Regions from separate parts of the Streptomyces tyrfis genome, predicted to be linked through region 2. Evidence: riboswitches for the same ligand, from Rfam matches in the RefSeq annotation. Region 2 holds a riboswitch; each other region holds the start of a gene.
The links. Region 2 has a riboswitch for cobalamin ahead of WA762_RS35665 (CoA-acylating methylmalonate-semialdehyde dehydrogenase). Riboswitches for the same ligand answer to the same signal wherever they lie in the genome.
Positions count from the first base shown of each region.

Region 1 (2,254 bases), on a different contig from region 2:
CCGAGACCGGCGCGCTGGACCGCGGTCCGCTCGGCGTACGGCTGGGAGCGGCGGGCGTCGGCGTCCGTGATGGCGGCGGCGCGGGTGCGCACGGCCGGGTCGTGGGTGATGGGGGAGTTCGCCCGGGAGGCCAGGACGGCCCGGTTCGCGGCGAGTTCGGCCTTGATCGCGTCGGTGCCGTGGGCCAGCCCCTCGGCGAGGGTGGCGATCTCCGCCGTCTTCTGCCGGGCGAAGGCCAGCCAGCGCAGGATCTGCGGTTCGATGTCCCGCTCCGCCGCCGTGTCCAGCGGGACGTGCAGCAGCGAGCAGGAGGCGGACACGTCGACCCGTTCGGCCAGGCCCAGCAGGGTGCCGAGCGTGGCGAGGGACTTCGACAGGTCGTTCGCCCAGATGTTGCGCCCGTCGACCACCCCGGCGACCAGTCGCTTGCCGGGCAGTCCGCCGACGGCGGCGAGGGCGTCCAGGTTGGCCGCGGCCGCCTCGGTGAAGTCCAGGGCGAGCCCGTCCACCGGTGCCTTGGCCAGGGCCGGCAGGGCGTCGCCCAGCCGGTCGAAGTAGGAGGCGATCAGGAGCCTGGGCCGGTCGGTGAGACCGCCCAGCGCGTGGAACGCGCTTTCGGCGGCGTCGAGTTCGGCCGGGGTGCGGTCCTGGACGAGAGCGGGCTCGTCCAGCTGGACCCACTCGGCGCCGGCCGCGCGCAGGTCGGCCAGGAGCTCCGCGTACACCGGCAGCAGCCGGTCCAGCAGGGTGAGCGGGTCGAAGTCCGCGGTCACGCCCGGCGCGGGCTTGGCCAGCAGCAGATAGGTGACAGGGCCGACGAGGACGGGCCGGGCCTTCAGGCCCAGTGCGAGGGCCTCCTTCAGCTCGGCGGCCTGCTTGGCGGAGTCGGCCGTGAACACCGTATCCGGGCCCAACTCGGGCACCAGGTAGTGGTAGTTGGTGTCGAACCACTTGGTCATCTCCAGTGGTGCGACGTCCTGGGTGCCCCGCGCCATCGCGAAGTAGCCGTCCAGCGGATCGGCGGCGACGGCTTCCCGGTGGCGTGCCGGAACCGCGCCCACCATCACGGTGGTGTCCAGCACGTGGTCGTAGTACGAGAAGTCGCCCGTGGGGACTTCCTCGATGCCGGCGTCGGCCAGCTGCCGCCAGTTGGCCCGGCGCAGTCCGGCGGCGGTGGAGCGGAGGGCGTCGGCGGTGACGCGGCCCTTCCAGTAGCCCTCGATCGCCTTCTTCAGTTCCCGGTTCGGACCCTGACGGGGGTAGCCGTACACGGTGGCCCGTGCTGCCGCGGCTGCGGACTCGGTGGTCACGGAGATCTCCTTCGCGAGATGAATCCCTGAGATCCCGGAGACGTCACGGGGGTGCGAAGGGTGACGGACCGGACGGTGCGGCCTCGCGCGGCATGGCGCGGCCGTCCGTCTGGTATGTACGCCGACCCGCCCTCGAGGTCACCGGGATGTCCGCGCGCGAATGGTTCGCACACGGGCAGATGGCAGGTCTTCGGACTCGCGGGCACGTCCTCCCGGGGGAGGTCGCCTACTGGCCGTCGCTTCCCAGGCCCTTGCCGGGCCCAGTGCGTATGACGGCGGTCGTTCCCGCTCACCGCTGCGGGGCAGTCCCGGATTCCCACCGGGTTCCCTCTTGCGACGCATCCCGCCTGGCGGACGGGGCGAACCAGCTGCAACGGCCAGCTTACGGCGCGGCTCCGGAATGCGGCGCACCCTGTCCATCATCCGGATGGCGAGATGAGACACACGGCCGACAGGAGTGAAACGGTCCGGAGACGGGAAGCGCCGGGCCTCCTCCCCTCCCCGGGGAGCGGCGGCACGGGGGAGCCGACGTGGGGGAGCCGGCGCGGGGAGGCGGCGGCACGGGTGCGCCGGCCCGCCTCCGGCCCTGGTCTGGCGCGGTCCCGACCGGGCGTCACGCCCGCGCGTGGCGCACGAGGTGCCCGGCGTAGGCGTCCGGGGTGAAGAACAGCGGCAACTCGGCTGCCAGGGCGTTCCGTTCGAAGAGCGCGCGCACCTCGCCCAGTGGCGCCCAGGGATACTCCGCGCCGAGCGCGGCGAGCTCCTCGTCGAGCAGCCGCAGCACCGTGTCCCGGTCGATCACCCGGTGCCACAGCGACTGTCAGACCTGCACGCGGGCGATCTCGGCGGTCGCCGCGTCCTCCTCGCCGGGCGGGGCGGCCCGCGGCGCCCCGGCCGTGCCGGAGGGCGGATTCCGTGTTTCAGTCGTAAGGAGTCGCCTCAGC
Region 1 is NZ_JBAGJZ010000026.1:103,321-105,574, forward strand. It holds gene metE (5-methyltetrahydropteroyltriglutamate--homocysteine S-methyltransferase) at 1-1,310, opposite strand, end outside; cobalamin riboswitch at 1,475-1,694, opposite strand; partial or broken gene WA762_RS20950 (malate synthase A) at 1,924-2,172, opposite strand.
Region 1: it holds a riboswitch for cobalamin, as region 2 does, so the genes downstream of both, metE (5-methyltetrahydropteroyltriglutamate--homocysteine S-methyltransferase) here and WA762_RS35665 (CoA-acylating methylmalonate-semialdehyde dehydrogenase) in region 2, are expected to answer to the same signal.

Region 2 (2,254 bases):
CGGCCGGGGCGGGGCCTGCCGGGCGGCCCCGCCGCGCGCGGCGGGTCACCGGTGGCGGAACTCGGGCGGCCGTTTGTCGACGAAGGCGCGCATGCCCTCCTTCTGGTCGGCGGTGGCGAACACCGCGTGGAAGAGTCGGCGTTCGAAGCGGACCCCCTCGGAGAGGGTCGTCTCGAAGGCCCGCCCCACCGCCTCCTTGGCCGTCATCGCCACCGGCAGCGACATGCCCGCGACGGTCTCCGCGACCGCGAGCGCCTCGCCGAGCAGCTCGTCGGCCGGCACCACCCGAAGAGACCAGTCCGGCGCGCTCGGCCTCGGCCACGCCCATCGTGCGGCCGGTCAGGCACATCTCCATGGCCTTGGCCTTGCCGACCGCGCGGGTCAGGCGCTGGGAGCCACCGATGCCGGGGATCACCCCGAGCTTGATCTCGGGCTGGCCGAAGACGGCCGTGTCGGCGGCCAGCAGGATGTCGCACAGCATGGCGAGTTCGCAGCCGCCGCCGAGCGCGTAGCCGGCGACCGCCGCCACGGTGGGGGTGCGCAGCTGTCCGAGCCGGTCCCAGGCGGCGAACCGGTCCGCGAGATACATGTCCGGGTAGTCCCTCGACCGCATCTCCCTGATGTCGGCGCCGGCCGCGAACGCCCTGGCCGATCGAGTGATCACGACGCATCCGCAGTCCGGGTCCCGGTCGAGGGCGTCGGTGGCGGCGACGACCTCGTTCATCACCTGGAGGTTCAGCGCGTTGAGCGCGCCGGGGCGGTCGAGGGCGAGCAGGGCGGCGCGGCCCTTGCGTTCCAGGGAGTCCCTTTCCTGGTCGACGAGTTTGAGGAACCGGAGCAGAACCCTGGCGCGGCGCTGGGGGTTCCAGTCGCCCCAGCCCCGCTGGGCGCGTTCGGCGACGCCGATCGCCGCCTCGGTCTCGGCGCGGCTCGCGAGGGGCTCGCGGGCCCGGATCCCGCCGGTGTTGGGGTCGTACACGTCACCGTGGGAACCCGAGGTTCCCGGGGTGCGCCTGCCGTCGATGAAGTGGGTCAACTCTCGTACGGAGTAGTTGACTTGCGTGCGGACCATGAGTGCCTGCTCTCGTCAGGCGATCCGGGACGGCGCGCCGCCGGACGCGCGCGGACGCCGTGGTCCGTGCGCGCGGGGGCGGCGCGAGATCGCGTATGGCGGGGGAACCGTCAGACGGCGACGGCGGGGTGCCGCCGGGTTTCCCGGCGAGCGGGCGCCCCTGCCGCAGGGTCGCCGGATTCGTGGAAGCGCACCGGTGCCATGCGTGTCAGCTCCATCCTCGTGGACAACACGGAACATCCCGCGGCCGGTATCCTGACTCCCGGATCAGCGCGCGCCGTCCGCCCTCCCGACGTCCTGCTCGTCGGTGGCGCCCTGCTCGACGGCGTGCTCCCCGGTCACAGTGGCGGGACCGTGCCGGATTCACACCGGCTTCCCCGCACCGCGGGCCTTGTCGCGACCATATAGTTGGGCGCCCTAGTAAATCCGCCCCCGGGCCCGTTCCGGGACGTTCCCGCAGCTCAGCGGGGTCCGGGTTCGGCCGTTCGAGGGGCCGCGAAACGCGCCGGGGCGTGGAACCGGGCACGGCGCGCGGCGCGCCGGAAGGTGGTCAGCACGGCGGGTCCGGCCAGCGTCACGCAGACGAAGTTGGTGACCGCCCGGCCCGTGTCCCAGCCGAGGGACGTGGCGAGGTCGAAGGCGATGTAGCGCTGCCACTGCTCGGTGAGGGGCAGACCCGGCAGATAGGCGATGGAGCTGTGGGGGTCCAGGGAGAAGGGCCAGAAGGAGAGGTTGAGCAGGAAGCCGAAGAGATAGCCCGAGAGGGACCCGTAGACGGCCAGCAGCAGCACCTCGCGGCGTCCGCTCGCCCGTGGGAGGAAGCCGGCGAGCATCCCGACGAACGCGCAGCCGAACATCTGGTACGGCATCCACGGGCCCACTCCCCCGGTGATCAGGGCGGAGGCGAACAGCGAGGTGCAGCCAAGGGTGAATCCGAAGCCGGGCCCGTAGACCCGGCCCGCCAGGACCAGGACGAAGAAGACGGTCTCGACGCCCGCGGTCCCGGCGCCCAGCGGGCGCAGGGCCGCGTTGACGGCGGACAGGACGCCGAGCATGGCCAGCGCCTTGGAGTCGATGCCGCCCTCGGCGATCTCCGACAGCACCACGCACAGGACCAGCACCAGCAGCGCGCCGAAGACGATCAGCGGGGTGTAGGCCGAGCCGAAGGCGCCCGGCGCGACG
Region 2 is NZ_JBAGJZ010000010.1:23,654-25,907, reverse strand. It holds partial or broken gene WA762_RS10060 (enoyl-CoA hydratase) at 46-841, opposite strand; partial or broken gene WA762_RS35665 (CoA-acylating methylmalonate-semialdehyde dehydrogenase) at 854-1,072, opposite strand; cobalamin riboswitch at 1,301-1,474, opposite strand; gene WA762_RS10055 (ECF transporter S component family protein) at 1,534-2,254, opposite strand, start outside.

Region 3 (2,254 bases), on a different contig from region 2:
GCGATCATGTCGATCGCCGCGGCCAACCTCTTCACCCGCAACGTCTACAAGGACTTCCTGCGGCCGGACGCCACCCCGGAGCAGGAGACCAGGGTCTCCAAGCTGGTGTCGCTGCTGGTGAAGGTCGGCGCGCTCGCCTTCGTCCTCACCATGGACAAGACGGTCGCGATCAACTTCCAGCTGCTGGGCGGGATCTGGATCCTGCAGACGATGCCGGCCCTGGTCGGCGGTCTGTTCACCCGCTGGTTCCACCGCTGGGCGCTGCTCTCGGGCTGGGCCGTCGGCATGGTGTACGGCACGGTGGCCGCGTACGGGGTCGCGAGCCCGACCCAGGCGCACTTCGGCGGATCGTCCGCGGAGATCCCCGGCATCGGTGAGATCGGTTACATCGGCCTGACGGCGTTCGTGCTGAACGTGGTGGTGACGGTGGCGCTGACCCTCGTCCTGAACGCCTTGAAGGCGCCCGCCGGTACCGACGAGACCTCGCCCGCCGACTACACGGCGGACGCGGGCGACCCGGACGTGGCCGCGGAGCCGCCGCCGGCCGTGCCGGAGCCCCCGAGCGCGACGGCGGCGCCCGGCGCGGGACACTGAGAACGACCTCCGCAGAGCCCCCGGACGGCCCGCCGGACCCCTTTTCCCGAGGGGTGCGGCGGGCCGTCCGGCTTGCTCCCGCCAGGGCCGCAGAGGGCGTTCTGTGGCCTCGACACGAGTCGGCCGACACAACATCTGGGGGCGGCCTCATCCGGCGGCCCCCACATGTATGCTCATGCTCGCTGTCGTCGCAGGGGAATCCGGTGCGAATCCGGAACTGTCCCGCAACGGTGTGTTCAGTGTGCTTTTGCGCACCTGGAAGCAAGTCCGAGGACCTGCCGGCAGCGCGTCCGGCTCGACCGAACCGGATGCCAGACGTCCGGGCCTCGCGGAAAGGCCGGTGGACGCCGTAGGCAGTGCCGCCCCGCCCCGGGCCCGGCTGCCCGGCTGCCCCGTTCCCCGCCGGCCCCGAGCCGAGCGAGGGAGAGCACCGCGTGACCATCGCGCCAGCCGATCCGGCCTCAGTCGTGTCCGAAGCGGCCGAGTCCGAGGGAACCGCACACGACGGACCTGGGGCCGCGCTCCTGCGGACCCTGACCGTTCTCACCGCCGACCTGCCCGACACCGACCCCGGCCGGGTGGCCGCCGCCGCGCTGCGCGGACGCAGTGCCCGGTCGGACGAGGCGGAGCTGCGGTCGCTGGCCACCGAGGCCGCGGCGGGCCTGATCTCCGAGGACCCCGCCTACTCCCGGCTCGCCGCCCGGCTGCTGACCCGCGCCATCGCGGACGAGGCGGCCGGCCAGGGCGCGGTCTCCTTCTCCGCGTCCGTCGCCGTCGGCCACCGCGAGGGCCTGATCGCCGACCGCACCGCCGAGTTCGTCCGGGCGCACGCCGCCGCCCTGGACGCGCTGGTCGAGCGCTCCCTCGCCGACGGCGCCGACGACCGGTTCGGCTACTTCGGACTGCGCACCCTCTACAGCCGCTATCTGCTGCGCCACCCGCACACCCGCCAGGTCGTCGAGACGCCCCAGCACTTCATGCTGCGGGTGGCGTGCGGGCTCGCCGAGGACGAGTCGCCGCGCGCGGTCGACGAGGTCGCGGCGCTGTACGGGCTGATGAGCCAGCTCGACTACCTCCCCTCCTCCCCCACGCTCTTCAACTCCGGCACCCGGCACCCGCAGATGTCCTCCTGCTATCTGCTGGACTCGCCGCTCGACGAGCTCGACTCGATCTACGACCGCTACCACCAGGTGGCGCGGCTCTCCAAGCACGCGGGCGGCATCGGTCTGCCGTACTCCCGCATCCGGGCCCGCGGTTCGCTGATCCGGGGCACCAACGGGCACTCCAACGGGATCGTGCCGTTCCTGAAGACGCTCGACGCCTCCGTCGCCGCGGTCAACCAGGGCGGCCGCCGCAAGGGCGCCGCCGCCGTCTACCTGGAGACCTGGCACGCGGACATCGAGGAGTTCCTGGAGCTCCGCGACAACACGGGCGAGGACCAGCGGCGCACCCACAACCTCAACCTGGCGCACTGGATCCCGGACGAGTTCATGCGCCGGGTCGACGCGGACGGCGACTGGTCGCTGTTCTCCCCGTCCGACGTGCCCGGCCTGGTCGACCTGTGGGGCGACGAGTTCGACGCCGCGTACCGGGCGGCCGAGGCGAAGGGTCTGGCCCGCAAGACGATGCCGGCCCGTGAGCTGTACGGCCGGATGATGCG
Region 3 is NZ_JBAGJZ010000064.1:22,614-24,867, forward strand. It holds gene mctP (monocarboxylate uptake permease MctP) at 1-594, shown strand, start outside; cobalamin riboswitch at 764-891, shown strand; gene WA762_RS32345 (ribonucleoside-diphosphate reductase subunit alpha) at 1,029-2,254, shown strand, end outside.
Region 3: it holds a riboswitch for cobalamin, as region 2 does, so the genes downstream of both, WA762_RS32345 (ribonucleoside-diphosphate reductase subunit alpha) here and WA762_RS35665 (CoA-acylating methylmalonate-semialdehyde dehydrogenase) in region 2, are expected to answer to the same signal.